Regions from separate parts of the Streptomyces sp. NPDC056347 genome, predicted to be linked through region 2. Evidence: riboswitches for the same ligand, from Rfam matches in the RefSeq annotation. Region 2 holds a riboswitch; each other region holds the start of a gene.
What was found. A riboswitch is a leader RNA that binds a small molecule or an ion and turns the genes downstream of it on or off. The one in region 2 is predicted to bind cyclic di-AMP.
Positions count from the first base shown of each region.

Region 1: it holds a riboswitch for cyclic di-AMP, as region 2 does, so the genes downstream of both, ACFCV8_RS26135 (M23 family metallopeptidase) here and ACFCV8_RS16515 (NlpC/P60 family protein) in region 2, are expected to answer to the same signal.
Region 3: it holds a riboswitch for cyclic di-AMP, as region 2 does, so the genes downstream of both, ACFCV8_RS03045 (transglycosylase SLT domain-containing protein) here and ACFCV8_RS16515 (NlpC/P60 family protein) in region 2, are expected to answer to the same signal.

Region 1 covers NZ_JBHJQP010000133.1:274-7,445, reverse strand. Annotated here, with positions in the region: gene trmB (tRNA (guanosine(46)-N7)-methyltransferase TrmB) at 1-572, shown strand, start outside; gene ACFCV8_RS26145 (PrsW family glutamic-type intramembrane protease) at 695-2,263, shown strand; gene ACFCV8_RS26140 (aldo/keto reductase) at 2,265-3,209, opposite strand; gene ACFCV8_RS26135 (M23 family metallopeptidase) at 3,438-4,595, opposite strand; cyclic di-AMP (ydaO/yuaA leader) riboswitch at 4,607-4,759, opposite strand; gene ACFCV8_RS26130 (PP2C family protein-serine/threonine phosphatase) at 5,005-6,165, opposite strand; tRNA gene ACFCV8_RS26125 (tRNA-Met) at 6,343-6,416, opposite strand; gene ACFCV8_RS26120 (SHOCT domain-containing protein) at 6,576-6,998, shown strand.
Region 2 covers NZ_JBHJQP010000061.1:31,959-39,130, reverse strand. Annotated here, with positions in the region: gene pcrA (DNA helicase PcrA) at 1-1,520, opposite strand, end outside; cyclic di-AMP (ydaO/yuaA leader) riboswitch at 1,743-1,906, shown strand; gene ACFCV8_RS16515 (NlpC/P60 family protein) at 1,913-3,049, shown strand; gene ACFCV8_RS16510 (hypothetical protein) at 3,121-3,474, opposite strand; gene ACFCV8_RS16505 (NlpC/P60 family protein) at 3,792-4,838, shown strand; gene ACFCV8_RS16500 (GNAT family N-acetyltransferase) at 4,914-5,675, shown strand; gene ACFCV8_RS16495 (LuxR C-terminal-related transcriptional regulator) at 5,713-6,411, opposite strand; gene ACFCV8_RS16490 (PspC domain-containing protein) at 6,395-7,172, opposite strand, start outside.
Region 3 covers NZ_JBHJQP010000006.1:65,093-72,264, forward strand. Annotated here, with positions in the region: gene ACFCV8_RS03035 (APC family permease) at 1-379, opposite strand, end outside; gene ACFCV8_RS03040 (hypothetical protein) at 705-1,025, shown strand; gene ACFCV8_RS03045 (transglycosylase SLT domain-containing protein) at 1,032-1,526, opposite strand; cyclic di-AMP (ydaO/yuaA leader) riboswitch at 1,530-1,717, opposite strand; gene ACFCV8_RS03050 (ABC-F family ATP-binding cassette domain-containing protein) at 2,265-3,947, shown strand; gene ACFCV8_RS03055 (DUF305 domain-containing protein) at 3,931-4,596, opposite strand; gene ACFCV8_RS03060 (hypothetical protein) at 4,698-5,114, opposite strand; gene ACFCV8_RS03065 (MIP/aquaporin family protein) at 5,306-6,151, shown strand; gene glpK (glycerol kinase GlpK) at 6,198-7,172, shown strand, end outside.

The DNA of each region.
Region 1 (7,172 bases), on a different contig from region 2:
TCGACGGCCGGCGCGTCCTCGACCTGCCCGAGATGTTCGACGGGCTCCCGGTCGTGCTGGAGATCGGCTTCGGCATGGGCGAGGCCACCGCGCAGATGGCCGCCGCCGACCCGGGCACCGGCATCCTCGCCGTGGACGTGCACACCCCCGGCCAGGGCAATCTGCTCGGCCTCGCCGAACGGAACGGCCTGACCAACATCCGGGTGGCCAACGGTGACGCGATCATCCTGCTGCGCGAGATGCTCGCACCGGACGCGCTGGACGGGCTGCGGGTGTACTTCCCCGACCCGTGGCCCAAGAAGCGGCACCACAAGCGACGGCTGATCCAGCCGGAGTTCCTGGACCTGGTGGCCGGGCGGCTGAAGCCGGGCGCGGTGCTCCACTGCGCGACCGACTGGGAGCCGTACGCCGAGCAGATGCTGGAGGTGCTGACCGCTCACCCCCGCTTCGAGAACACCGCGGCGGACGGCGGATACGCCCCCCGGCCCGCGTTCCGGCCGCTGACCCGGTTCGAGGGGCAGGGCCTCGACAAGGGCCACGTGGTGCACGACCTGCTCTTCGCCCGCGTCTGAGCCCTCGACCGACACCTCGACCGATACCGCGTCCGGCCCCGTGTCCGGCCCGTCCCGGGGCGCCGGTATGTCCGGTCGCCCCGTGGTCAGGTGTCAGTGCCGATGGTTAGGGTCGTCGGGTGGTGTCCGACGGGTCTGCAGAACAGCGACAGTCTCAGCCCGCCGTCCCGCTCCTCGAGGAGCAGCGGGTCGGCGAGATCCTGGCTGCCGTGCCGGAGCGCGGGCGCTGGCGGTACCGGCCGCGCCGGGTCGGCCTGGTGTGGCGCAGCCGGGCCTTCCGTATCGCGGCCGTGTTCACGGTCCTCGCGCTCTGCGGTCTGGCGATCCTGGCCCTGGTCCGCGACCAGACGGGCACGCAGGGCTTCCTCGTCGGCCTCGGGCTCGCCGTGCTGCCCGTGCCACTGCTGATGACCGCGTTCCGCTGGCTGGACCGGGTCGAGCCGAGTCCCTGGCGGAGTCTGCTGTTCGCCTTCGCCTGGGGAGCGTTCGCCGCCGCCCTGGTCGCGATCCTGGCGAATTCGTTCGCGACCCGGTGGATAGCCACGACCACCGCCGATCCGTCGAACGCCGACACCCTCGGGGCGACGGTGATAGCCCCGTTCGTCGAGGAGAGCGCCAAGGCCGCCGCGGTCCTGCTGATCTTCCTGTTCCGAAGACGGCAGTTCACCGGGATCGTCGACGGCATCGTGATCGCGGGGCTCACCGCGAGCGGCTTCGCCTTCACCGAGAACATCCTGTACCTCGGCAACGCCTTCGGCGAGGACCAGCAGATCGGTCACTCGGGCGTCCCGGCGATGACGGCCGCGACGTTCTTCGTGCGGGCGGTCCTGTCGCCGTTCGCGCACCCGCTCTTCACGTCGCTGACCGGCATAGGCTTCGGGCTCGCCGCGGCGAGCCCGCGCGGCCAGAAGCTCCGCCGGGTCCTGCTGCCGCTGCTCGGGCTCGTCCTCGCGATGGGCATGCACGCGCTGTGGAACGGGTCGGCGGTCTTCAGCCCGCTGGGTTTCTACGCGGTGTACGGGGTGTTCATGGTCCCGGTCTTCGGTCTGGTGACCTGGCTGGCGATCTCGTCGCGCTACCGGAAGCTCCGTACGCTCTGTGCCGAGCTGCCCGCCTACGCGGCGGCCGGCTGGCTCACCCCTGCGGAGCCGCTCGCGCTCGCCTCGATGCGGGCCCGCGGCATGGCCCGCGACATGGCCCGTCACTGGCGCACGGTCGCGGCCGGGGGGAGCGCGGCGGCGAAGGCGGAGGGCAAGGCGGCCGCCCACGCCGTCGCGGAGTACGAGTCCTTCGCGACGGCGCTGGCCTCGCTGCGGCTGCGGGCCCGCCGCGGGGAGGCGGGCCCGGACTTCGCCGAACGGGAGCTGGAGCTGCTGCACCACCTGTGGCAGCGCCGGGAGGTGGCCGCCCCGGCCCTCGCCCACGCGGCGCAGGCGACGGGCCGGCTGCGCCCCCACCGCCAGCCGCCGTTCCCGCCCCACGCGCAGTACGCCCAGCCGGGCCCGTACCCGTACGCGCAACAGCCCGGCCCGTACGCGGGACCGCACGCGCAACAGCCGGGCCCGTACGCCCGGTCCGCCGCGTACCCGCACGGCCCGTCGTACACCGCGTACCCGCGGTACGGGCCGTACCCGCAGCAGTACAACGCGTACCAGCCGCCGTACGACCCGCATCCGCGGCACACGCCATAGGTCAGGCGGACGCCTCGGTGAGCTCGGCCAGCTCCTGCTCGGTCAGCGAGAGGTCGGCGACGGCCACCAGCGCGGGCAGCTGCTCGACCGTACGGGCCGAGGCGATCGGCGCGGCCACGGTCGGCCGGGAGGCCAGCCAGGCCAGCGCGACGGTCGCGACCTGCGCGTCGTGGGCCGCGGCCACCTTGTCCAGCGCCGCCAGGACCTTCTGCCCCCGCTCCGAGTCCCGGTACTGCGTCACTCTGCCGGCCCGCGCGCTCTCCACCTCGACGCCCGGGCGGTACTTGCCGGTGAGGAAGCCGGAGGCGAGGGCGAAGTACGGCACGGCGGCCAGTCCGGCACGGGCGGCCGTGTCCTGGAGCCCGCCCTCGTACGTGTCGCGGGAGACCAGGTTGTAGTGCGGCTGGAGGGCGACGTAGCGGGCCAGCCCCTCGCGCTCCGAGAAGTCCAGCGAGGCCTGGAGCCGCTCGGGGCTGATGTTGGAGGCGGCGATCTCCCGGACCTTGCCCTCCTTCACCAGCTCGTCCAGGGCCGTGATGATCTCCTCCACGGGGACGGACTCGTCGTCGAAGTGCGTGTAGTAGAGATCGATGCGGTCGGTTCCGAGCCTGCGCAGCGACGCCTCGGCCGCGGCCTTGATGTTGGCCGGGGAGAGCCCCTTGTAATCGGGGTGGGTGGAGACCTTGGTGGCGATGACGAGGTCGTCGCGGTCGGATCGGGAGGCGAGCCACTTCCCGATCACCGTCTCCGATTCCCCGCCCTTGTTGCCCGGAACCCAGGCGGAGTAGCCGTCGGCGGTGTCGACGAAGTTGCCCCCGGCCGCGGTGTACGCGTCCAGCACTGCGAACGACTGCGCCTCGTCGGCCGTCCAGCCGAAGACGTTGCCACCGAGTGCGAGCGGGAAGACCTGGAGACTCGAGGAGCCCAGCGGGCGTAGAGAAGTCATGAGTGGATCAACGAATCCCGGCGAGCCCGCTATTCCGCGATTCCGGGCGGGCCCGCTGTTCCGCCCGGCGCCCCGTCCGCCCCTTCCGCCGGGGCGGAGGCCGCCCGGAACAGAGCCGGCAGCCCTGACGTCGGGGGGAGCGTCAGGGCTGCCGGGGTTCACGGGCCGGGAAACCGGCCGGGCGAGCGATTCGGGGACCGGCTCAGGCAGTGGTGCCGGCGGGACGGCTCAGGGGGTGAGGCCCTTGCTCTGGAACCAGGCCATCGGGTCGATGCCCGAACCGTCGGCGGAGTGGACTTCCAGGTGGAGATGCGGGCCGGTCACGTTGCCGGTCGCGCCGACCCGGCCGATGACCTCGCCGGTGGTGACCTTCTGGCCCACGCTGACGCCGATCGAGGACTGGTGGCAGAACCACACCTCCGTACCGTCATCCAGCTTCAGCACCGTGCGGTAGCCGTACGAACCGGCCAGGCCCGCCGAGGTGATCGTGCCGCTGTGGACGGCCTTGATCGGGGTACCGGTCGGAGCGGCGAAGTCGAGGCCGGTGTGGTGGCCGGAGGACCACATCGAACCGGCCTGGCCGTAGGTCGAGGTGATCGTGTACGAGAAGGTCGGGAGGGAGTAGCTGGCGGCGAGCTTGGCGAGCCGTACGGCCTCCGCCTTCTTCTTGGCCTCTTCCTCCGCCTTCTTCTTCTCGGCGGCGGCCTTGGCCTCGGCCGCGTCCTGCTGCTTCTTCGCCTCGGCGGCCGCCTTCTCCGCGGCGGCCTTCTCCTCGGCGGCCTTGGCCTCGGCGGCGGCCGCGTCCTGCTGCTGCTCGGCCTGCTGGAGGATGCGGGCGCGCAGTGCTTCACCGGCGTCCGTGGTGCCCTGCTCGGCCTCGGCGGTGGTGATGCCCGCGGTGGTGAGCGGGGCGGCGGCGGTGGCGGCGGCGGCCTGGTCGGCCTCGGACTCGCCGGCGAACAGGGAGCCCACGCCGGGCAGGGACTTGGCGTCCGGGAGGTTGTCCGAGATCGCGTCGGGCACCGAGATGGAGACCGGGGGCTTGCCCTGCGCGGTGGCGATGCCGCCCGCGCCGACCGCCGCTATGACGCCGACACCCAGGACCGTGGAGCTGCGGGCGAGTCCCGTGCGCTGCTTGGCGACACGGTGCCTGCCGCGCACCGGGCGGACCGTCTCCTCCGTGGGGTTCCACTCGCTCCAGCCGCGCTCGGCCTCGGCGTTGCCCGCGTCGGAACGGAAGTCGGTGGCGAACGCGGCGGTGTGGTCGGCAGTGGCGAACTCGGCGGTGCGGTCGGCCCCATGGCCGGTGCCGTGACCAGTACCGAGATCACCGTGATCGCCGTGGAACCATGAAGGGGCTTCGGGGGCAGGCTTGTTGGACGCCACGGGGGCGCACTCCTTTCCTTCCTTCTCGCCTACCGGGTTAGCTGACGGGTTCGGAGCAGGAAGGTCTCCTACGGACTCCTCCGCCTCTCACGAGGCACAGGCGCCCGATTCACCCCATGTAGGTGGTTCCCCGGTTCCCTTGCGGGATTCGGCGCTCGCGCGCGGCGCCGCCCTTGACGACGGCTGGGACGACCGCGCTGCGTTATCGAACGTTAATAGACACCGGGGCTTCATTCCAAGCTGTTCCCACTGATCGTTCACGTCTTTGGCCTGGACTTTACCGGGCATATATGTATAAACAGGGCCACTTGATCGCCGCTCAGCCGTCAACTCGTTTCTGACGTTATGTCAAATGTTATGCGGAGCGGCGCCCTTCGACTACACACCGTGGTATCGCCTTTGGGGCCGCTCATTCCTTGTCCGCGCCCACGATCGGCACGGTCCGTCGCCGGTCCGGCTGCCCCTGCGCGGGACGCACCACCGCGAGCAGCGCCATGTCGTCGGTCGTCTCGCCACCGGTGTGCAGGCGCACGTCGTCGGTCAGCGCGGAGAGCAGCTCCTCCGGCCCGGGGAAGATCCGCCCGCTCAGCCGGGCCGCCGGGTCGTAGAAGACCCCTTCGGCGTTCCGGGCCTCGGAGAGGCCGTCCGTGTAGAGGAGCAGCGTCGCCCCGTCCGGCAGCTCCCACTCGTCCGTCCGCTCCTGCCACGTACCCAGCCCCATGCCGAGCGGCAGCGCGGGCACCGAGGGCCGCAGCACCTCCAGCGCCCCGTCCGGGTGCAGCAGAATCGGTTCGGGATGCCCGCGGTTGACGATCCGTACGCGGGACAGTCCGGCCGGGATCTCGGCCAGTACGGCGGTGATGAAGCCTTCGAGCACGTCGAGCCCGCCCCGTCGCGCCTCCTCCCGGGACAGCGCCCGCTCCAGCCGTCCCGCCACCTCCGCCAGGGACGACTCCTGTTCGGCCGCCTCGCGGAACGCCCCGATGACCACGGCCACCGTCTCCACGGCCCCCAGCCCCTTGCCCCGTACGTCCCCGACCACCATCCGCACCCCGTGCGGGGTGTCCGCCACGGCGAACAGGTCGCCGCCGACGTACTCGTCCGCCTGCGCGGCCTCGTACCGTGCCGCGACCTGCAGTCCGCCGATCCGGCCGGCCGGCTGGGGCACCACCGCGCGCATGGCCGTCTCCGCGATGAACCGCGCGGAGGCCAGCTGCTCGTTGCTCCGCCGCACCACCCCGTTGATCACGACCGCGAGGACCGAGACGGTGGCCAGGGTGAGCAGTTCGATCAGCGGCACCACCTCAGGCAGCGTGCTGCTGTACAGCCGCAGCAGGACGACCGCCAGCATCGAGGCGACGGCGGTACGGACGGTACTGGCGAGCGAGAAGAACGGGGCGGCGATCAGCGGCGCGGCCACGAAGAACGGAATGGCGGTGAAGGTCTCCGGGGTGAGCCCGTCGAAGAGCACCCCGCCGAGGATCATCAGCGCGGGCAGCTTGCGTACGAAGCTCCGGCCGCGGGCCCCGCCCCCGGCGTGCCGGCCGCGCCGCTTCTCCCGCTTCCACACCAGTGGTCTCCTGCCCGGTACGCACGCGGGCGCGGACGGCGCCGTGCCCCGCCCCCAGCCTCACCGGAGGGGGACCGGGCGGCGACTCCGCGTCGGCCGAAGGAGGTACGGGCGCAGCCCCGGGGAAAACGAATCGGGCCCGGCACGCTGTATGCGTACCGGGCCCGATTCCTTCAGTAGCGGGGACAGGATTTGAACCTGCGACCTCTGGGTTATGAGCCCAGCGAGCTACCGAGCTGCTCCACCCCGCGTCGGTAAACCCAACTCTACGCCATCCCGGACGCGCTTCTGACCACCCGGGCCATCGACCGGCATCGCACAGGCAAGAGGCGCACACATATATGCGGTGATATGACTGGTTTACCCCTGTTCATCACCGCGCAGAACGCGCGTCGGCCGAGGAGAGATCCGTGGACGACTACCCCATGCTCAACCTCTTCTGGACCATGCTGGTGTTCTTCCTCTGGATCATGTGGCTGTTCCTGCTGTTCAAGGTCATCACGGACATCTTCCGCAGCCACGACCTGGGCGGCTGGGGCAAGGGGGGCTGGCTGATCCTCTCCCTGCTGCTGCCCTACATCGGCGTACTGCTGTACGTGATCTTCCGGGGCGATTCCATGGCCAAGCGCGAGGTCAAGGACGCCCAGGACCGCGAGGCCGCCTTCAAGTCGTACGTACGCGAGGCGGCCAACTCGCCCGACAGCGGTACGGGCGGGACCGGCGCCCAGCGGAGCAGCCACGCCGACGACCTGGCGAAGCTCGCCGATCTCCGTGACCGGGGCGCGCTCACGGACGAGGAGTACCAGCGGGCGAAGGCGAAGCTCCTGGTCTGAGCGGCGCCGCAGCACACGGACACCCTGAGCGACGGTCACGGACACGGCGACCGCATCATCCGATCGGTGGACCCGGCCGTCGTCCGTCGAGGGCCCGGAAGGGAGCCCGCAGGTCGACCGGGACGGGCCGGACGCGACCCGAGGATGGACGGCGGAGCGGGAACGCGGAAATCC
Region 2 (7,172 bases):
GCCTGCGGGAAGGTGATCCTCTCGCGCAGGGAGAGCGCGTCGATCATCGCCTCGGCGCGCTCGCCGATGCCGCGCTTGGGCACGTTGAGGATGCGGCGCAGCGGGACGGTGTCCTCGGGGTTGGCGAGGACGCGCAGGTAGGCCAGGATGTCCCGGACCTCCTTGCGCTCGTAGAAGCGCACACCGCCGACGACCTTGTAGGGCAGGCCGACGCGGATGAAGATCTCCTCGAAGACGCGGGACTGCGCGTTGGTGCGGTAGAAGACCGCCACGTCACCGGCCTTGGCGTCGCCCGCGTCGGTCAGCCGGTCGATCTCGTCGGCGACGAACTGCGCCTCGTCGTGCTCGGTGTCGGCGACGTAGCCGGTGATCCGGGTGCCGGTGCCGGCGTTCGTCCAGAGGTTCTTGGGCCGGCGGCTCTCGTTGCGTTCGATGACGGCGTTGGCGGCGGAGAGGATCGTCTGGGTGGAGCGGTAGTTCTGCTCCAGGAGGATCGTCGTCGCGTCGGGGTAGTCCTCCTCGAACTGGAGGATGTTGCGGATGGTCGCGCCGCGGAAGGCGTAGATCGACTGGTCCGCGTCACCGACGACGCACAGCTCGGCCGGGGCGTCGCCCTCGCCCGCCGGGCCGACCAGCTCGCGCACCAGGGTGTACTGGGCGTGGTTGGTGTCCTGGTACTCGTCGACCAGGACGTGCCGGAAGCGGCGGCGGTAGTGCTCGGCGACGTCGGGGAACGCCTGGAGCAGGTGGACCGTCGTCATGATGATGTCGTCGAAGTCCAGCGCGTTGGCCTCGCGCAGCCGGGACTGGTACATCGCGTACGCCTGGGCGAGGGTCTTCTCGAAGCCGTCGGCGGCCTGGCCGGCGAAGGTCTCCTCGTCGATCAGCTCGTTCTTCAGGTTGGAGACCTTGGCCGTGAACGACTTCGGCGGGAAGCGCTTCGGGTCGAGGTCGAGGTCGCGGCAGACCAGGGCCATCAGCCGCTTGGAGTCGGCCGCGTCGTAGATCGAGAACGACGAGGTGAAGCCGAGCCGCTTGGACTCGCGGCGCAGGATGCGTACGCACGCGCTGTGGAAGGTCATGACCCACATGGCGTTGGCGCGCGGTCCGACGAGCTGCTCGACGCGCTCCTTCATCTCGCCCGCGGCCTTGTTGGTGAAAGTGATCGCCAGGATCTGACCGGGGTGCACCCCGCGCTCGGCGAGGAGGTGGGCGATCCGGTGGGTCAGCACCCGGGTCTTGCCCGAGCCGGCCCCGGCGACGATGAGCAGCGGGGAGCCCGCGTGGACGACGGCGGCGCGCTGCTCGGTGTTGAGCCCGTCGAGGAGCGCCGCGGGGTCGATGACGGGGCGGGGGGCGCCGTCGCGGTAGTAGGCGTCCCTGGGCGGCGGGCCGTCGAACACGCCCTCGAACAGACCCTCCGGCACCTCCTCGGGTGCGGCGTCCTCGGGGGGCGGCGGGGGCTGTTCCTCCGAGTGCTGGAGGCCGGCCAGGAAACTGTCGTCAAAGAGGCTGCTCATCGCTTGTCGAGTCTACGGGCTGCCCCCTGTCCCCCGGTGGGCGTTCGCCGGGACGGTACGGAGCGGGAGCGGCGGTCCACGGTGGGTGAGCGCCTTTGCCGCCTTCGCGCAGGTCACGAAAATGTATCGGGCATTTCGAACATCAACCTTCCCAGCGGCACCACGGGTTGGCTAGCGTGCTCGACCGGGCGGCCCGACCCCCTTGCGGCGAACCACGCCGAGCGGGCGCCCGCGCCGAATCCGGGCTGCCTTCGCGGGAGTCCGGAGCCGGGGACCCGGACGCAGTACCGGGGTGAATCGGTCCTTCCCCCACATCTGGACCGTAGGGCGCCTTCCGTTCGCCCGAACCCGACAGCTAACCCGGTAGGCGGTCCACGGAAGGAGATGCCGTCTTGGCATCGCACCGCAAGCCCCGTACCCGGGTGCGCTCCACCGCACCGGCCGTCGGGCTCACCACCGCGGCCCTGGCGTCCGTGACACTGCTCTCCACGCAGAGCGCGGTGGCCGCGCCCGACCCGAGGCCGAGCGTCGAGGACGTACAGAAGAAGGTCGACGATCTCTACCGGCAGGCGGGCACCGCGACCCAGCGGTACAACCGGGCGAAGGAGGCGACCGCCGCCCAGCGGGCCGAGGTCGAGGGCCTGCTGGAGGACGTCGCCGAGCGGGCCGACAGGCTCAACGACGCCCGCAGGACGCTGGGCGCCTTCGCGGCCGCGCAGTACCGCAACGGCTCCGTCGCGCCGACCGCCACGTTCTTCCTGGCCGACGACCCGCAGTCGTACTTCGACCAGAGCCAGCTCATGGAGCGGATGACCAGCCGCCAGCAGAAGGCGGTCACGGACTTCCGCGTCCAGCAGGAGAGGACCGCGAAGAAGCGGTCCGAGGCGGTACGGAGCCTGGAGACGCTGACGACGGCCCAGGCGTCGCTGCGCACCAGCAAGCAGGACGTGCGGACGAAGCTGTCCGAGGCGCGCACGCTGCTCTCGAAGCTGACCGCCGAGGAGAAGGCGCGGCTCGCGGAGATCGAGCGGAAGAAAGAGGCGGAGGCCCGGCGCAAGGCCGAGGAGCTGGCGAAGCAGCAGGCCGCCGCGCGGGACGCGAAGAAATCCGGCGGTACGGGTACGGGAACGGACGCGGGAACCGGCACCGGTACCGGCACGGACGGCGGCACCAGCACCGGGACCAAGGCCGAGCAGGTCCTCGCCTTCGCCCGGGCCCAGATAGGCAAGCCGTACGTGTGGGGCGCGACGGGCCCGGCCTCGTACGACTGCTCCGGGCTGACCCAGGCCGCCTGGAAGGCCGCGGGCGTCGACATCCCGCGCACCACCTGGGACCAGGTCAAGATCGGCACCCGGGTCGCCACGGCGGACCTGCGCCCCGGTGACCTGGTCTTCTTCTACGACGACATCAGCCACGTCGGCATCTACAAGGGCGACGGGATGATGATCCACGCGCCGAAGCCCGGGGCGAACGTGCGCGAGGAGTCGATCTACTACATGCCGATCTACGGCAGCGTGCGCCCCGCGTAGCCGGCGGCGGGCACGCGCGGACCGCGTACCGCGTACCGGCTGCCGGACCCGTCCGGCAGCCGGGAACGGCATCAGGTCCAGAGCGTGGCGATGAAGATGTTGACGAGCGTCAGCCCGCCGACCGCCGCGAAGGCGCCCTTGTCGACCTTCTCCTCGTCCCGCTTGATGTAGACGAGCGCCAGGACCACGATCAGGACCAGCAGCTTCACGCCGATCTTGATGTTGTTCACGTGACCGCCGTCGGCCTCGTTCATCCCGACCAGCGCGACACCGGTGACCAGCATGGTCAGCGCACCGTGCAGCATCGCCGGGACGAACCGGGCCGTGCCCGCGCCCATCGACTTCATCTGGGTCAGGAATCCGCCCAGCAGGGAGGCGATGCCGACGATGTGCAGGGCGACGAAGACATGTATGAGTACGTCCATGAGGCCGCAGCCTAGCCGTGGCCATATCACCCCCCGGCAGGCAGGTCCACCTTCACGGGGCAAACATGCCCTCGTGCCACTTCACTCGCACCTGTACCAATTGCGGCACTCTGACGTAATTTTCCCGATCAATCGTCGGCGTTGCCACGCCAAAACCGAGCAATAAGCGTCATTACGACTCCGGCCCGTGTCCCGGGTCTAGCGTCACTGACGGACCGGGCGACCGACGTCAACGGAGACCGGCCACTCCGCCGAACGTACCGGCGGGCCCGTCGGCAACTCCCGTCGGGCAGTCGTCAGGAAGGACGCACGCCCCCGTGGCAGCGCATCGAAAACCCAAGCAGCGCCTGTACACCGGCCCTGCTGCCCGCACCGCGGCGACCCTCGCCCTCACCGGCGCCGCCACCGCCGCCGCGCTGCCCGGCTCCGCGGCCCACGCCGAACCGCGACGCACCCCCGCCCAGGTCAAGTCCGAGGTGGACCGGCTCTACCACCAGGCGGAGATCGCCACCGAGCGGTACAACGGGGCGAAGGAGAAGGCCGCCGCCGCGGAGCATGCCCTGGACGCGCTGCGCGACGAGGCCGCCCGCCGCACCGAGCGCCTCAACGCCTCCCGCCAGGAGCTGGGGTCCTTCGCCGCCGCGCAGTACCGCACCAGCGGCCTCGGCCCCTCCGTGCAGCTGGCGCTCTCCTCCGACCCCGACCAGTACCTGGAGCGGGCCTCGTACCTGGACCGGGTCGCGGACCGCCAGTCCGTCGCGCTCGACCGGGTCCGGCAGCAGGTCGCCCGGATCGCCACGCTGCGCGCCCAGGCCAAGGGGCAGCTCGCCGACCTGACCGCCCGCCGGACGGAGCTGAGGAAGAGCAAGGCGGCGATCACGACCCGCCTGACCGAGGCCCGCCGTCTCCTCGACCGGCTGACCCCGGCCGAGCGCACCTCGTACGAGAACACGGATCAGGGCTCGGCCGCCCGCGCGTCCCGCTCCCTGCCGCGCGGCTCCGTCCAGGCACCCAGCGGGCGCGCCGCCGCGGCCGTCGCCTTCGCGTACGGGGCGCTCGGCAAGCCGTACGTGTGGGGCGCCACCGGCCCCTCCTCCTTCGACTGCTCCGGGCTCACCCAGGCCGCCTGGCGCTCCGCCGGGGTCTCGCTGCCCCGGACCACGTACACCCAGATCAATGCCGGACGGCGGGTGAGCCGGTCCGAACTCGCCCCCGGGGACCTGGTGTTCTTCTTCTCCGGCATCAGCCACGTCGGGCTCTACATCGGCAACGGGCAGATGATCCACGCCCCGCGCCCCGGCGCACCGGTCCGGGTCGCCCCGATCGACCAGATGCCCTTCGCGGGAGCCACCCGGGTGGCATAGGCTCCCGACGCCGGTCCGGGCCGTCCGCCGTCGCGGCGGCCCTCCGTCGAGCAACCGGCCCGAGGACAACCCGACATGCCCATGGACGCCGAGGTCCAGACCCACGCCCGCACGCTCGCCCAGCGTTCCCCGGACCATCTCCGGGTCGGGCCGTTCACCGTGCGGTACAACCCCGACTGGTCCCTCAAGTACGCCAATTACGCCATACCCGACCAGGACGCGGAGCCGACCGCCGAGGACATCGGCGCGCTGGTCGCCGCGTTCCGGGCGCACGACCGGCTGCCCCGGCTGGAGTTCCTGCCCGGTTCGGCGCCCGCGGTCGAACCCGCGCTGCTGGCCGCCGGGTTCACCGTCGAGAACCGGGCCCCGATCATGGCCTGCGCCCCGGACGGGCTGCTGGCGCCGAAACCGGTGACGGACCTCGTGGTCGGCGAACCGGCCACCGACGCCGAGTTCGCCGCCGCCGCCCTCGTCCAGCACCACGGCTACGGCGGCGCCGGCGAGCCCGAGGACGGCACGGCGCGGTGGCTGCGCACGGCGGCCGAGGGCGGCGGGGTCGCGGCCCTCGCCACGCTCGACGGCGTACCGGTGGCCGCGGGCGGCTGCTCCGTACCCGTCGACGGCCTCACCGAACTGGCCGGGCTGGCCGTCGCCGACGCCTACCGCCGCCGGGGCATCGGCGCCGCGCTCTCCGCCCATCTGACGGCCACCGCCTTCGAGCGCGGCTGCCGGGTGGTGTGGCTGGAACCGGCCGACGAGGCCGTGGAGCGGATCTACGCGGGCATCGGCTTCGCCCGGATCGGCGAGAAGCTGAACATCTCGCTCGACCCGGCGTGAGGGGCCGGGGACCCGGGGCCCCGTGCGGCCCGGCGGCTCAGACCAGCCGCCGGGCCGTCGCCCACCGGGTCAGCTCGTGCCGGTTGGAGAGCTGGAGCTTGCGCAGCACGGCCGAGACGTGCGACTCGACCGTCTTCACCGAGATGAACAGCTGCTTGGCGATCTCCTTGTAGGCGTAGCCGCGGGCGATCAGCCGCAGCACCTCGCGCTCGCGCTGGGTGAGGCGGTCCAGGTCCTCGTCGACCGGCGGCGCGTCCGTGGAGGCGAAGGCGTCGAGGACGAAGCCGGCCAGCCGGGGCGAGAACACCGCGTCGCCGTCCTGGACGCGGAAGACCGAGTCGACCAGGTCGGTGCCGGTGATGGTCTTGGTGACATAGCCGCGGGCACCTCCCCGGATGACGCCGATCACGTCCTCGGCGGCGTCCGACACGGACAGCGCCAGGAACCGCACCGGATTGTCGACGGCCCCCATCAGCGAGGAGCAGCGGCGCAGTACCTCGACGCCGCCGCCGCCCGGGAGGTGGACGTCGAGGAGGACGACCTCGGGGCGGGTCGCCGTGATGACGGTGACCGCCTGGTCGACGTCGGCGGCCTCGCCGACCACCTCGACGCCGGTCTCCTCGGTGCGGCCGATCTCGGCCTGGACTCCGGTGCGGAACATCCGGTGGTCGTCGACGAGCACGACCCGTACCCGGCGCTCCGCGCCCCCGGCCGCCCCCTCAGTGGTCCTGATCATCGTTCGCCCTCTCCATCTCCAGCTCGACCTCCGTGCCCCCGCCGGGCACCGGACGCAGCCTTGCCGTACCGCCGTTGCGCTGCATCCGGCCGATGATTGATTCTCGTACGCCCATTCTGTCCCCCGGTACGGAATCCAGGTCGAAGCCCGGACCCCGGTCGCGGACCGAGACGAAGACCGTGCGGCCCTCGACCTCCGCGTAGACCTGTACGGCGCCGCCCTCGCCACCGTACTTGGCGGCATTGACCATGGCCTCGCGCGCGGCCTGCATCTGTGCGGCCAGCTTCTCGTCCAGCGGGCAGTCGCCGACCACGACGACCTCCAGCGGTACGCCGTGCTTGTCCTCGACCTCGGCGGCGGCGCGTTTGACCGCCTCGGCGAGGGTCTCGGGCTCGTCGTCCTCGTCCTTGCCGGTGCCCTCGGGGTTGTACAGCCAGTTGCGCAGCTCGCGTTCCTGGGCGCGGGCGAGCCTGCGGACCTCTCCGGCGTCCTCCGCGCGGCGCTGGATCAGGGTGAGGGTGTGCAGCACCGAGTCGTGCACGTGGGCGGCGACCTCGGCGCGTTCCTGGGCCCGGATGCGCATCAGGCGTTCCTCGGAGAGGTCCTGGGTCATCCGGATCAGATAGGGGCCCGCGAGCAGGGCGATGCCGGTGAGCACGGCGATCGCGGCGGTCAGGACGTTGCCGAGCTGGGCGGCGGAGCCGCGTACGACGACGAAGACGGCCAGGCCCACGCCGACCAGGGCGACCCCGGCGAGCCCC
Region 3 (7,172 bases), on a different contig from region 2:
CCGTCCCCATGGAGATCACCGGGGGCACGATCATCACGACCAGCAGCGACAGCACGAAGACGAGCCATCCGGCGAGCCGTCCCGCCATGGTCGACACCATGGCGTACTCGCCGCCGGCGCTGGGGATGAGGGTGCCCAGTTCCGAGTAGCAGAAGGCGACCGCGATGCAGAGCAGCGAGCCGATGGCGATGGTCAGGGCCGTGTACGTGCCGAGGCTGGAGAAGAGGTCCGGCACGACCACGAAGAGGGTCGAGGCGGGCGTCACACAGGACAGCGTGAGCAGCGTGCCGCCCACGACGCCGATGGAGCGCTTGAGCTTCTGGGGGGTGGGGCCGGTCGCCGGGGCGAGCGCCTGTGGTGCGCTGAGCGTGTCGGTCATCGTGCGGTTCCGATCAAAAGGTGCGGTGTTTGAGCACGGGAGCGGTATCGCCTCCAGACGAGGACGTGGTGAGTGGTTTCGTCGCTCCCAGCGCGCCATGCAATCCTGACGTGATCCGCAGGTCAAGAGGTGTTCACCTTCGGAATTCGTTGTTCCAGTGATCCATTTCGACGATTTGACGCTAACTGTGTAGGGAACATCGGGGGATCGGCAGGTGCGGGAACCGAAGGCCGGACCGAGGGAAATTTTCCCCCTCGTCCGGCATCCGGCGAATGCGTGCGACCCATGGGTCGCGCATTCGCCGCGCCGGTGCCAGCCTGGATGCATGGCTTGGGCGTCATGGACGACTTGTGGTGTGTTCTCCGGGCACGGCGGCGTGCTCACGGAGGAGGTCGGTGTCCTGTCCGGGGACCTGACCGTGCACACGACCTGGGCCGAGGACACGGCCCAGATCACGGTGCAGTACTCGGGGGCGATCGACTGGTTCACGATGGCGGGCAGCCCCGTGGCGTGCTGTTCGGAGGAGGACAGCCGCCGCCTGCACGACGCCGCGGTGCAGGCGGTACGCAACGGGGCGGCGGCCACCGTGCCCCTCCCGCCCCGCGCCGGACAGCCGGAGCGGGCGGCGGAGTCCGCCCCGGAGTGACGGAGGTCAGTAGGCCCCGTCGACGTTGTCGATGGAACCGTAGCGGTCGGCGGCGTAGTTGCACGCCGCGGTGATGTTGGCGACGGGGTCGAAGCTGTCCGTTGACGTGCCGGGCACGTGGTAGGCGAGGAAGGTCGGATCGATGATCTGGAGGAGCCCCTTGGAGGGGGTTCCGGCGGCGGCGTTCGAGTCCCAGCCGTTGACGGCGAGCGGGTTGCCCGAGGACTCGCGCATGATGTTGCGGTGGATGCCCTCGTAGCTGCCGGGGATGCTGTGCTCGGCCATGACCGCGAGGGACTGCTTGATCCAGCCGTCCAGATCGTTCGTGTACGCCGAGGGCTGCCCGGCGGACGCGGTGGCGGTCGGCGGAGCCGGTGTCGCCGAGGCCGCCCGAGCGCCGAACAGCGGCAGCAACAGAACGGCCGCCCCTGCGCCCACGGCTATGAAACCCCTGGTCAGCGAGGCGTAGGTGCGACGACGGCACGTAGCGGTGAAGCGCATGGTGGTTCCTCTCCGTCGCCTGCGAGGTGAGCTGTCGGGTTCGGGCTGGAGCTGCCCGGCCGCGCGGGAGCGCGACTTCACCCCGAGCCGTCCGGGTGTCCGGACCGGCGATGTGCCTGGGTTCCCCGCTCCTGCCGTGCACAAGTGGTCGGAATGCGCCGGACAGCGGCAGGATTCGGCGTTCCGTCCGGATTGACGGAGACCGTAAGCGAGAAGAACCGAAAGGGACAAGACCCTAATTTCCACTTGCAATTCACCAACAAGATCAAGTCGTTGGATTCCCGGTCACCCCACTCGCGTCGACCGGGCCCGAAGCCTTGCGGGCAAAGGGCTCCGAAGCGCGTGGCGCGACCCCCGCCGACAGGATGTGACTCGCGCCACGGAACAACGAAAGGCGCCTTTCGGATCCGTCCCGCGCGTCGCCCCGCGGACCGGCCGGCGTTGCCTTCCCCTCCACCCTGCGGTTATGGTTCCTATGTCCTGTTGTCTCCGATAGAGGTGGACGTTGCGCATCTGAGGTCCGCGAACACCGCGCGGTACGGCTCCCGGCCGTACGCCCGCCACGCTGTCGCAGTGCTTCCGCACTGCCCGTGGCATCCGCGTGGATGCGACCTCGGTGCATGGCCCGTCCATCGATCTCCAGGACCGCCGCACCCTTTCTCCGCTGCCCGGTCGCCGCGTGGTGCTCGCATACGAATCCCCGTTCATTGCGTATGCGACTCGACTGCGAGGAAAACCATGGCGACACCCACCGCGCCCAGCGCCTCCCTCACCTGCTCCGCCCTGACCTTCCGATGGCCGGACGGCACCACGGTCTTCGACGGGCTCTCGCTGAGCGTCGGCCGTGGCCGGATCGGACTCGTCGGCAACAACGGTGCGGGCAAGTCCACCCTGCTGCGGTTGCTCACCGGTCAACTGCGCCCGTCCGAGGGCTCGGTGACCATCGGCGGCAGCCTCGCCCATCTGCCGCAGAACATCACCCTCGACACCGCCCTGCGGGTGGACCGCGCGCTCGGCATCGCGGAGCGGCGCGAGGCACTGCGGGCCATCGAGTCCGGAGACGTCGACGAGAAGCACTTCGAGACGATCGGCGAGGACTGGGACGTCGAGGAGCGGGCCCTGGCGACCCTGGGCTCGCTCGGTCTCGACGGCGTCGGACTCGACCGTACCGTGGGCGAGTTGTCCGGCGGGGAGACCGTGCTGCTGCGCCTCGCGGCGCTGCTGCTGGAACGGCCCGACGTCCTGCTCCTGGACGAACCCACCAACAACCTGGACCTGTTCGCCCGCCAGAGGCTGTACGGGGCCGTCGACTCCTGGCACTCGGGCGTACTGATCGTGGTCAGCCACGACCGCGAACTGCTGGAGCGCGTGGACCGCATCGCCGAGCTGCGCGCCGGATCGGTGAACTGGTACGGCGGCGGCTGGTCCGCCTACCAGGAGGCCGTGGCCGCCGAACAGGAGGCCGCCGGACGGACGCTCCGTGCCGCCGAGGCGGACGTACGCCGCCAGAAACGCGAGCTGGAGGAGACTCGCACGAAACTGGCCAGGCGTCAGCGCGCCGGCAGGAAGGCCGAGGCGGAGGGCGGGCTGCCGAAGATCCTGGCAGGCCGCCGCAAGCGGTCCGCCCAGGAGTCGGCGGGCAAGCTCCGCGGCGTTCACGAGGAACGGCTCGGCGAGGCTCGCGAGCGACGGGAGGAGGCAGCGGACGCGATCCGCGACGATGCCGAGATCCGGGTGAGCCTGCCGCACACGGCGGTGCCCACCGGACGCACCGTGCTGTCCGTGAGCGAACTGCGCCCCCGGTTCGGCCGACTGCGCGAAGGGCGCCTCCAGGTGCAGGGGCCCGAACGGATCGCGCTCGTCGGCCGCAACGGCGCGGGGAAGACGACGCTGCTGCGTACGCTCACCGGCGAGCTGGCACCGTTGTCCGGCGAGGCCAGGACCTTCGTCCCGACGCGGTTCCTCCCCCAGCGGCTCGACGTGCTGGACCCGGAGCTGAGCGTCGCGGCGAACGCCGCCCGCATGGCCCCCGGGGTCACCGACAACCACATCCGCGCCCAGCTCGCACGCTTCCTGTTCCAGGGAAAACGCGCCGAGCAGCCGGCGGGCACCCTCTCGGGCGGCGAGCGGTTCCGTGCCGCGCTCGCCGCGACGATGCTCGCCGCACCGGCGCCGCAGCTGCTGATGATGGACGAGCCGACCAACAACCTCGACATCGCGAGCGTGCGGCAGCTGACCAGCGCGCTGGAGGCCTACGAAGGCGCACTGCTGATCGCCAGTCACGACCTGCCGTTCCTGGAAGCGGTCGGCACGACGCGGTGGCTGCTGGTCGAGGAGGGGCTGCGCGAGACATCCCCGCAGGAGGTGGCCGAACTGCTCTCCGCGCCCACGGCTCCTGTCGGGGTCAGAGCCGGTCGATGATCTTGTTCATCTGCTCGATCTCCGCGGTCTGGGCCGTGACGACGGCTTCGGCGAGCTTCTTCGCGTCGGCGTTCCTGCCCTGCTTCTGCTCGTCCTCGGCCATGGTGACCGCGCCCTCGTGGTGGCCGATCATGAGCTGGGCGAACTTCTTGTCGAAGTCCCTGCCCTTGGCGGCCTCGAGTTCGGCCATGTCCTTGTCGGACATCATTCCGGGCATGCCCGCGCCGTCCGTTCCATGGTCCATCCCGGGCATGTCACCCATCGAGGAGTCCGGCAGCGGCTTGCCCCAGGACGTGAGCCAGCCCTTCATCGTGTTGATCTCGGGGTCCTGTGCGCTCTCGATCGCGGTGGCCAGCTTCTTGATCTCGGCGTCGGCGGCCCGGCCGTCGGCAAGCTTCGCCATCTCGATGGCCTGCTGGTGGTGCGGGATCATCTGCTGCGCGAACTCCACGTCCGCGTCGTTGAACGTACCGGCGGCGGCCGGGGCGGACGCCTTGGCCGAGCCGTGGTCCATGCCCGGCCCGGCGGAGTCGTGCGAGGAGTCGTCGGAGGAACCGCAGGCCGTCAGGGCCAGGGCGAGTGCGGCGGTGGTGCCGACCGTCGCGAGCGTGCGACGGTGGCGGGCGGCGAAGGGCGGAAGAACAGACATCACGGTTCTCTTCTCAGGTGGATGCGCCACGTTCGTGACGCGCGGAAGGGCAGGGTGATCCGGCCGGTCGGGCCCGTGGGCCGTGGACCGGCGGATTCCTGTCACGTCCGCGCGACGCACACCTGGAGAAGCAGTTGCCGGCCGGCCCGCGGTGGTCCCCGCCGCGCCGGTCCGCGTACGGCGGCGCGGCGCCCGGTCAGCACCCCGGCGGTCAGCAGCACCAGGCCGAGTGCCATCAGCAGCGGCAGCACCCGGTCCCGGGACTGGGTGAACACGCAGGACTCGCCGCCCGCCACGGGCATCGCGGCGGCCACCCGATCGGCCCCGTCCTCCGCGGCCATGGCGGCATGGCCGCCGGGCTGCGCCGCACCCGGCGCGGCGGCGGCCATGGCCCGCGCGTCGTGACAGCCCTCCACGGCACTGGCGGGCGCTCCGTGCATGAGGAACAGACCGAACAGGACGGCGCACAGCACGAACAGCCGGGACGCTCCCGGTGCGCGTGTCCGTCCGCGATCCACGGCTGCCTCGAATCCTGGCTCGTACGAGTCCTGCGATACGCGCCCGACGATACCCCCACCGGGTTCCCTTCCCCTCGGCGCCCCCGCGCCGGGCGGGCCGCGAAACGCATGCGGAACCACAAACCTCCGATTACTCTCATATCCGGATCTATGGCACCGGCCTTCGCGGACCGACAGGAAGCGGGTTCCCCATGGGGCGGCTCAGGAACTCGGGACTCGCCGGGGAACTCTCCGCGGAGTTCCTCGGCACGCTGATCCTCATCCTCTTCGGCTGCGGGGTCGTGGCCCAGGTCGCGGCGGGCGGTGCGCTCACCGAACCTCCGGGGGGCCTCGGGAACCACGACAGCATCGCCTGGGCATGGGGGCTCGGCGTCACCCTGGGCGTCTACGTCGCGGGCCGCCTGAGCGGCGCTCATCTCAATCCGGCGGTGACGGTCTCGCTGGCCGCGTTCAAGGGCTTCCCCTGGAACAAGGTGGCGCCGTACTCGCTCGCGCAGGTCGCGGGCGCGTTCGTCGGGGCGCTGCTGGTGCGGTGGAACTACTCGGAGGCGCTGGCGCAGGTCGACCCGGGGCACACGGTCAAGACGCAGGGGGTGTTCTCCACCCTCCCCGCCAACGGGAACCACACGCTCCCGATCCATGAGTGGGGGGCCTTCCGCGACCAGGTCATCGGTACCGCGATCCTCGTCCTGCTGATCTTCGCGGTGACCGATCTCCTCAACACGCCGCCGGGCGCCAACCTCGGCCCGTTCGTCGTGGGCCTCATCGTGGTGGCCATCGGCATGGCTTTCGGCACCAACGCCGGATACGCGATCAACCCGGCCCGTGACCTCGGCCCCAGGCTCGCGAGCTTCCTCACCGGGTACGGCGGGGCCTGGCGGGACCAGTACGGGGAGCTCTACTTCTGGGTGCCCATCGTGGGGCCGCTGGTCGGCGGCCCGGTGGGCGCCTTCGTCTACAAGGTCCTCATCAGCTCCTTCCTGCCCTCGGCCGACAAGGAGCCGGAGGGCAGGACCCCCGTACTGCCCGAGACATGAGACCCGGTCCGCGCGGCGGATCCGGATCGAGGAGAGGCGGCATGCCATGGCGGACTTCATCGGCGCGGTGGACCAAGGCACCACCAGCACCCGCTTCATGATCTTCGATCACGGCGGGAGCGAAGTGGCCAGGCACCAGCTGGAGCACGAGCAGATCCTGCCCCGCTCGGGCTGGGTGGAGCACGATCCGGTGGAGATCTGGGAGCGCACCAACTCGGTGATGCAGACCGCGCTGCGCACCTGCGGGCTGAGCGGCACGGATCTGCACGCGATCGGGATCACCAACCAGCGCGAGACGACCGTCGTGTGGGACCCGCGCAACGGCCGTCCGTACTGCAACGCCATCGTGTGGCAGGACACCCGCACCGACTCGATCGCCAAGGCCCTGGAGGACGCGGGGCACGGGGAGGTGATCCGGCGCAAGGCCGGGCTGCCTCCGGCGACGTACTTCTCCGGCGGAAAGATCAAGTGGATCCTCGACCATGTCGAGGGCGTACGGGAGGCCGCGGAGCGGGGGCACGCCCTGTTCGGGAACACCGACTCCTGGGTGCTGTGGAACCTCACCGGCGGCCCCGACGGGGGTATCCACGCCACCGATGTGACCAACGCCAGCCGGACGATGCTGATGAACCTGGAGACGCTGGACTGGGACGAGGAGTTGCTGGAGATCTTCGGCGTGCCCCGGGTGATGCTCCCGGTCATCCGGCCGTCCTCCGACCCCGAGGCGTACGGGCGCACCCGCACGTCCCGGCCGTTGCGGGCCGCGGTGCCGATCGCCGGGGTCCTGGGCGACCAGCAGGCGGCCACGGTGGGGCAGGTGTGCTTCGAGCCCGGCGAGGCGAAGAACACCTATGGCACCGGCAACTTCCTGCTGCTCAACACCGGTACGACGCCGGTCCGGTCGAAGCACGGCCTGCTCACCACGGTCGCCTACCGGTTCGGCGACGATCCGGCGGTCTACGCGCTGGAGGGCTCCATCGCGGTCACCGGCTCGGCGGTGCAGTGGCTGCGCGACCAGATG